Linked DNA regions of Synechococcus elongatus PCC 11801. Each later gene encodes a partner of the first gene's protein in a complex. Links are inferred from orthologs where the notes say so. Each region holds a gene or a part of one and is shown on either strand. Other genes may lie near its edges. The genes, in order: DOP62_RS12080 and pnp.

The links.
Region 2: DOP62_RS12080 (region 1) and pnp share a complex: the UniProt entries of both Bacillus subtilis proteins name them as parts of the possible RNA degradosome complex. The link is inferred for Synechococcus elongatus PCC 11801 from one-to-one orthologs.

Annotation. Positions count from the first base shown.
Region 1 is NZ_CP030139.2:2,411,220-2,414,440, reverse strand. What follows is about bases 295-3,194. They hold DOP62_RS12080 (ATP-dependent 6-phosphofructokinase), read left to right. Parts: upstream 295-1,153; coding sequence 1,154-2,236; downstream 2,237-3,194. Other genes in these bases: DOP62_RS12065 (YkgJ family cysteine cluster protein), read right to left, coding at 2,977-3,194; DOP62_RS12070 (TMEM165/GDT1 family protein), read right to left, coding at 2,582-2,929; DOP62_RS12075 (TMEM165/GDT1 family protein), read right to left, coding at 2,250-2,576; DOP62_RS12085 (DUF3887 domain-containing protein), read left to right, coding at 371-1,126; DOP62_RS12090 (CocE/NonD family hydrolase), read left to right, coding at 295-340. Also shown: more of DOP62_RS12090, read left to right, coding at 1-294; more of DOP62_RS12065, read right to left, coding at 3,195-3,221. UniProt on the Bacillus subtilis protein: Catalyzes the phosphorylation of D-fructose 6-phosphate to fructose 1,6-bisphosphate by ATP, the first committing step of glycolysis.
Region 2 is NZ_CP030139.2:1,746,740-1,750,022, reverse strand. What follows is about bases 153-3,114. They hold pnp (polyribonucleotide nucleotidyltransferase), read left to right. Parts: upstream 153-540; coding sequence 541-2,688; downstream 2,689-3,114. Other genes in these bases: crtR (beta-carotene hydroxylase), read right to left, coding at 2,883-3,114; pstB (phosphate ABC transporter ATP-binding protein PstB), read left to right, coding at 153-401. Also shown: more of pstB, read left to right, coding at 1-152; more of crtR, read right to left, coding at 3,115-3,283. UniProt on the Bacillus subtilis protein: Involved in mRNA degradation. Catalyzes the phosphorolysis of single-stranded polyribonucleotides processively in the 3'- to 5'-direction. Necessary for competence development in Bacillus subtilis.

The DNA.
Region 1 (3,221 bases):
TCGCCCCAGTTGGGATCTCTACGTGGTGCTATCGCGTCAAACGGCCACTGGCCTCTGGGACTTTAGCCAAGGGTTTCGACGGGTTAAGCAAGTGGAAGCTGGTGCAGGTTACTGGGTTGATCTGCAGCCAATCTGCCAGCGTCTCTCAGCAGGCGATCGCCTCTGTCTGAGTGTTGCTCTCGCTGCCTATCCTGCCTTTGCCGTCAATCCAGGCAATGGCGATCTGCCAACCGCAACAGTGCCCGTGAATGCACAGGTGATTACGATCCAAGTCCAGTCAGCAGGAAGCTTTTTGGAGTTACCAACCGTTGCGATCGCTGTCAGCGACGAATCGGCCTGATAAGCTACCGCTGATACCGCGGAAGTTGATATGAATCGCTCGTTGCGTCTGGGGTCACTTGGCTGTGCTGCTGCTGTGCTGCTCTCTGCACCGTGGCATGGGGGAACTGCGATCGCCTCTGCCCAAACCCCCTCAGCAGCCGAGACCATTCGTTCGTTCAGTCAACTGGCTCAACGGACTTTTACTTTTATGGAGGCGTTTCGGAACAGCAACACGGCATCTATTCTGCCGCTCCTAGAGCCACAACTGGCAAAAGCGCTTACACCCCAAGCTCTGCGCGCCCGTATACGCGAGGATCTCACCAAGGTTGGGGCGCTGCAGGGGTTCAGCATCAGCAGCATTGACCAAGGCCCTGGTCTCGATACCGTGACCGTGCTGCTGCAAACTCCCACGGGACAGACCGTGCTGCGGTTGCTCTTCAACCAAACCTTTCAAATCGTTGGCTATGACCTGCCGGATCTAACGGAGTCACCAGAGCAAGTTGCCGGCGACTTCGTGCAAGCCTTGGCAAACAAACAAGCCCTTGAAGCACGATCGCTGCTCAGTCCCTTCCTCAAAACTGAGATCTTTCCGCAGCAGATCGAGCAACGCTGGCAAGCCCTGCAACAGCGAACTGGCACCTTCCGGCAAATTATCCGCATTGAGAATGCTGGCTCGGAGAATGGGATTACCCTCCTCCTAGTCGAAATTCGCTTTAGCCAAGCGACGGATACACTCTTCATCTCCCTCGATAGCGACAATCGCATTACAAACGTCGATTTCCCTGAGAGTCCGCGCACAAACTAGAGACAAAGCCAAGCAAGAGGGTGAGCGATGGCGGTGCGCAAATTAGGCGTCCTCACCAGTGGTGGCGATTGTCCGGGGCTCAATGCTGTCATTCGAGCGATCGCCCACCACGCTGTCAGTAACTATGGCTGGGAGCTCTGGGGCATTGCCTACGCCACCCAGGGACTGCGTCAGCGCCAAGCGATCGCCATCTACCCCCACAGTTTTGATCGCCAGGGTCCAGACCCCCTGCTCTGCAGTGGCGGTACGATTCTCGGCTCGATCAATCGGGGTGACACCCTTGCCCAGCAGGCGGAAATTCTGGCGGGCTATGCCGATCTCGGTCTTGATGCCCTGATTGGCATTGGCGGTGACGGTAGCCTCGCAATTTTGCAGCAACTCGCGCGAGCCGGCGGCTGGCAGTTCATTGGTATTCCTAAGACGATCGACAACGACGTCGCCTTCACAGAGCGGGCGATCGGCTTTGATACCGCGATTCACACAGTCGCGGAGGCATTGCTGAACTTGGGCAGTACCGCCGCGAGTCACGATCGGATCATGATTGCCGAGGTCATGGGCCGCCAGTCGGGGCATCTTGCCCTCCACGGCGGCATCGCAGGGGGAGCGGATGTCATCCTTTTGCCTGAAATCCCCTATCGCTTGCCAGAACTCTGTCACTACCTTCAGCAACTGCGCGATCGCTGGCAACGCCGCTATGCGGTCATTGCGATCGCTGAGGGAACCCATCACCCTCCAGAGGTGGATCGCAGTCATGCCGGTTTGGGGGAACAACTCGCCCATGCGATCGCGGCGCACGATGCTCGATTGGAAGCCCGAGTTACTGTCCTTGGCCATGTGCAGCGCGGAGGACAACCCGTGGCAAGCGACCGCCTCTTAGCCGCACAAATGGGTTATGCCGCCGTCGAACGGATAGCCGCTGGAGCCAGTGGCGAAATGATGGCTTGGCAAGGCGGACGGGTTGTTGGGGTCGCGCTAGACAGCGTTTGCCTGCACAGCCCTACCCTTGTTGATCCGCACAGCGCACTCGTCGATACGGCTGCAGGACTTGGAATTTTCCTGGGCGATCGCAATCTTGCTCCCTGGCGTGGATCAGCTTGTCCCACCCATTGAACGACAGCAGTCTCTAGGTTTCAGGCGTAGATTGATTCGCTGGTGCTTCTAAATTCAAATCTTCCTGATCTGAGCCTTGCAAGAGCAAGCGCAGACCAATCACAACAAAACCAACGACAGCCGCAAGCTTTAGCCATTGCGGGGGAATGTAGTCTGCGATCTGGTCGCCCAACACCACACCGATCAAGCTGGCCAAAACCAAGGCGCTAGCCGTTCCTAGAAACACAGCACGGGGCGATCGCGAACTGCCACCGAGCGCAACTGCGGCCACCTGACTTTTATCGCCGAGTTCCGAAAGGAACACCGCCAGGAAACTCGCTCCGAGTAACTGCCAATCCATTGCCCTTAGCTCCAGTGTTGCCAGAGGTCCCAACCCAATGCCGCCGCAATCACCAACAGCGTGACACCGGCAGCAATATCCAAGGTGCGCGGGGCGATGTGCTGTGCCAACCAGCGCCCTAACAACACCCCCAGCAGACTCGTACTGATCAGTGCCGTGGCCGCACCGGTGAAGACAATCCACGGTCGATGCGATTCCACAGTCATCAGCAGCGTTGTGACTTGCGTCTTATCGCCCAGCTCCGCCAGAAAAATGGTCAGAAAGGTCGAGACAAAGACACTCCAAGCAGAAGACCGACCTGAACTCGCTGCCGGAGCTTGTGGGGTCTCAAGGTCAGGGGAAGGAGCGGCCACAGCAAAATTTCATAATCGTTTCATAAACCTAGCATTGGTCCCTAGGTTCAGAGCTCCTCTAGTGTCAGCCCTACGGCCTGCCGAAAGCGGATTTGTTCGAGACTGCGATCGCCATAGACGCCCTCAATCTGCTCTTCGCAGCAGGCGATCGCAAAATCGTTGAGGTCTTCCTTGGGCACACCAAACATCGTCTCAAAGGTTTCAGGCTGCACCCGGCAGAATCGGGGCCGATCCTCGTAGATGTTGCACAGCCTCGTACTGTGGTCGAAGTTGATGCACCAGCCATCCGGCC
Region 2 (3,283 bases), 660 kb from region 1 along the record:
TCCGTCAAGCCGCACTCTGGGACGAAGTCAAAGACAAGCTGAAGGATAGTGGCCTCGCGCTGTCGGGCGGTCAACAACAGCGGCTATGTATTGCCCGCACTGTTGCTGTCCAGCCAGAAGTGATTTTGATGGATGAGCCTTGTTCGGCTCTCGATCCGATTTCAACGCTGGCGATCGAAGAGTTGATGCAAACCCTGAAGCAGCAGTACACGATCATCATCGTGACGCACAACATGCAGCAGGCGTCACGGACTTCCGACTACACTGCCTTCTTCAATGCACGGGCCACAGATGGTGGTGGCAAGATGGGCTACCTCGTGGAGTTCGACACCACCGAGAAGATCTTCGACAGCCCAGATCAAGAGGCAACAGCCGACTACGTTAGTGGTCGTTTCGGCTAACTCCGACCTAATCTGACCTGACTCTTAACCCGAGACAGCCGCGCCTGTGCTCGGGTTTTGTTGTCTGCGATCGCAAGCAGTTGCCGTCTGCCGCTGCAGAGTGTCAGGATCGAAGACAGCAAAAACAAGGAAAAACATAATGCCACCACTCAGCAAGTCGTTGTCCTTTGATGGGCGCGACATTCGGCTGGAGCTGGGCCTGTTTGCCCCACAGGCTGGAGGTTCCGTTCTGATCAGTTCGGGAGATACTGCTGTTCTCGTTGCCGCGACCCGTTCGACAGCCCGTGAGGGGATTGATTTTCTGCCGTTGACGGTGGATTACGAAGAGCGGATGTATGCGGCGGGTCGGATTCCGGGTGGTTTCCTACGCCGCGAAGGGCGCCCCCCAGAACGGGCCACGCTGATTAGCCGTTTAATCGATCGCCCGATGCGCCCCCTCTTCCCCAGTTGGCTGCGGGATGACTTGCAGATTGTGGCGACGACGCTGTCGATGGATGAGACGGTTCCGCCCGATGTCTTAGCCGTCACTGGGGCTTCGATCGCCACGCTAGTCGCCAAGATTCCTTTCTACGGACCGATGGCAGCCGTTCGAGTCGGCCTTGTGGGCGATGACTTCATCATCAACCCCACCTATCGCGAGATCGAAAAAGGTGATCTGGACCTGGTGGTGGCTGGGACTCCTGCCGGGGTGATCATGGTCGAAGCTGGTGCGAATCAACTACCAGAAGCCGATGTGATCGAGGCGATCGACTTTGGCTATGAGGCAGTGCAAGAGCTGATCAAGGCTCAGCAAAGTCTGCTAGCTGAGCTGGGAATCGAGCAGGTGATGCCCGAGACTCCGACCGCCGACAACACGCTGGAAAACTTTGTGCGCGATCGCGCCAGCAGTGGCGTCCAGCAAGTGCTGCAGCACTTCAGCTTCACCAAGTCGGAACGGGATGCCGCTTTGGATGAAGTCAGAGCGACGGTGGTAGAGGCGATCGCAGAACTGCCGGAAGATAACCCAGTTCGTAGCGTGACTGCGGCAGAGCCAAAAGCTTTGGGCAACACCTTCAAGGCCCTGACCAAAAGCCTGATGCGTCAGCAGATTCTGCGCGATGGTGTCCGGGTCGATGGTCGGAAGCTCGACCAAGTGCGGCCGATCTCGAGTCGGGTTGGCTTGCTGCCGCCCCGCGTCCATGGATCGGGCTTATTCCAGCGCGGGCTAACGCAAGTGCTGTCGATTGCCACCCTGGGTACGCCTGGAGATGCACAGGAGCTGGATGATCTCCACCCCGACACCCAGAAGCGTTATCTGCACCACTACAACATGCCGCCCTACTCAGTGGGTGAAACACGGCCGATGCGATCGCCCGGACGGCGAGAGATTGGTCACGGTGCCCTAGCGGAACGGGCCTTACTGCCTGTTTTGCCCTCGAAGGATGAATTCCCCTACGTGATTCGGGTTGTCTCCGAGGTTCTGTCTTCCAATGGCTCTACGTCGATGGGCTCGGTCTGTGGCTCGACCCTCTCACTGATGGATGCTGGGGTTCCGATTAAGAAGCCCGTCAGCGGTGCTGCCATGGGGCTGATCCGCGAAGGCGATGAGTACCGCGTGCTCACCGATATCCAAGGAATCGAAGACTTCTTGGGTGACATGGACTTCAAAGTAGCGGGCACGGATCAAGGGATTACCGCCCTGCAGATGGATATGAAAATCCACGGCCTGCCCTTGGAGATCATTGCAGACGCCATCAATCAGGCTAAGCCTGCCCGCTTGCACATCCTCGACAAGATGCTGGAAGCGATCGCCACGCCTCGCGAAGACCTCTCGACCTACGCACCACGTCTATTCCGGATTCAAATCAATCCCGAGCAAATCGGCCTGGTGATTGGTCCTGGCGGCAAAACGATCCGATCGATCACCGAGCAAACTGGTGCCAAGATTGACATCGAAGATACGGGCGCTGTGACTATCTCGGCAGTCGATGCTGATTCAGCACTGCGAGCGAAGTCGATCATCGAAGGCATGACCCGCACCGTCAGTGCTGGTGATGTCTACATCGGTAAGGTGACTCGCATCATCCCGATCGGGGCGTTTGTGGAGTTCTTGCCGGGTAAAGAAGGCATGGTCCACATTTCGCAAATTGCGGATTATCGAGTTGCCCGTGTTGAAGATGAACTGACTGTCGGCGATGAAGTCGTGGTCAAAGTCCGCGAAATCGATCAAAAAGGCCGGATTAACCTCACCCGCAAGGGGATTGATCCCGCTGAGATTGAAGCGGCGCGGGCTGCTGTCGAAGCTTAAATTCTCCGTCTGGCATTCGGCGATCGTTTGTCGAGTGCCCTAACGGAATCCATCAGCGGATGTGAGCCTAGGCTTGCATCCGTTTTTTGATGCCGAGTTGCCAAGGAATCGAGCGATCGCGCAGTAGCCCAAGAAAAAACCCAACCGTTTCTGGCTGGGTTGATGTTGGAGTCTTTGAGTTGTTATAGCGAGACTTATTTAGTCAGCACCGGTTCACGAGACTCCTCGGAAGCTGGGACTGCAGCCGTTGTCAGAACTGTATCTTCACGATCGCTCAGCTCATCCGTCTCAGTCGCCGCTGAACTCTTCGGTTGTGTCTCGTGCGATCGGTGAATGCGGATACCGATAAACACGTCGTAGATGAAGTTCCAGAAGTCTTTCTTGCTAGCAAGAATGCCTAAGGTTTGCGGCGATTGGCGTTTATCCAGCAGAGGCTTCGTCGCGTGGTAGGCCGGACGGTAGAGATACCAGGGAATCGACGGCCAGAGATGATGAATTAGGTGATAGTTCTGACCCATGATCAGGATATTCATCACCTGACCCGGATAGACCCGCGCATTACGCCAGCGATTGCGCTCTTGGAAGGGTCGATGGG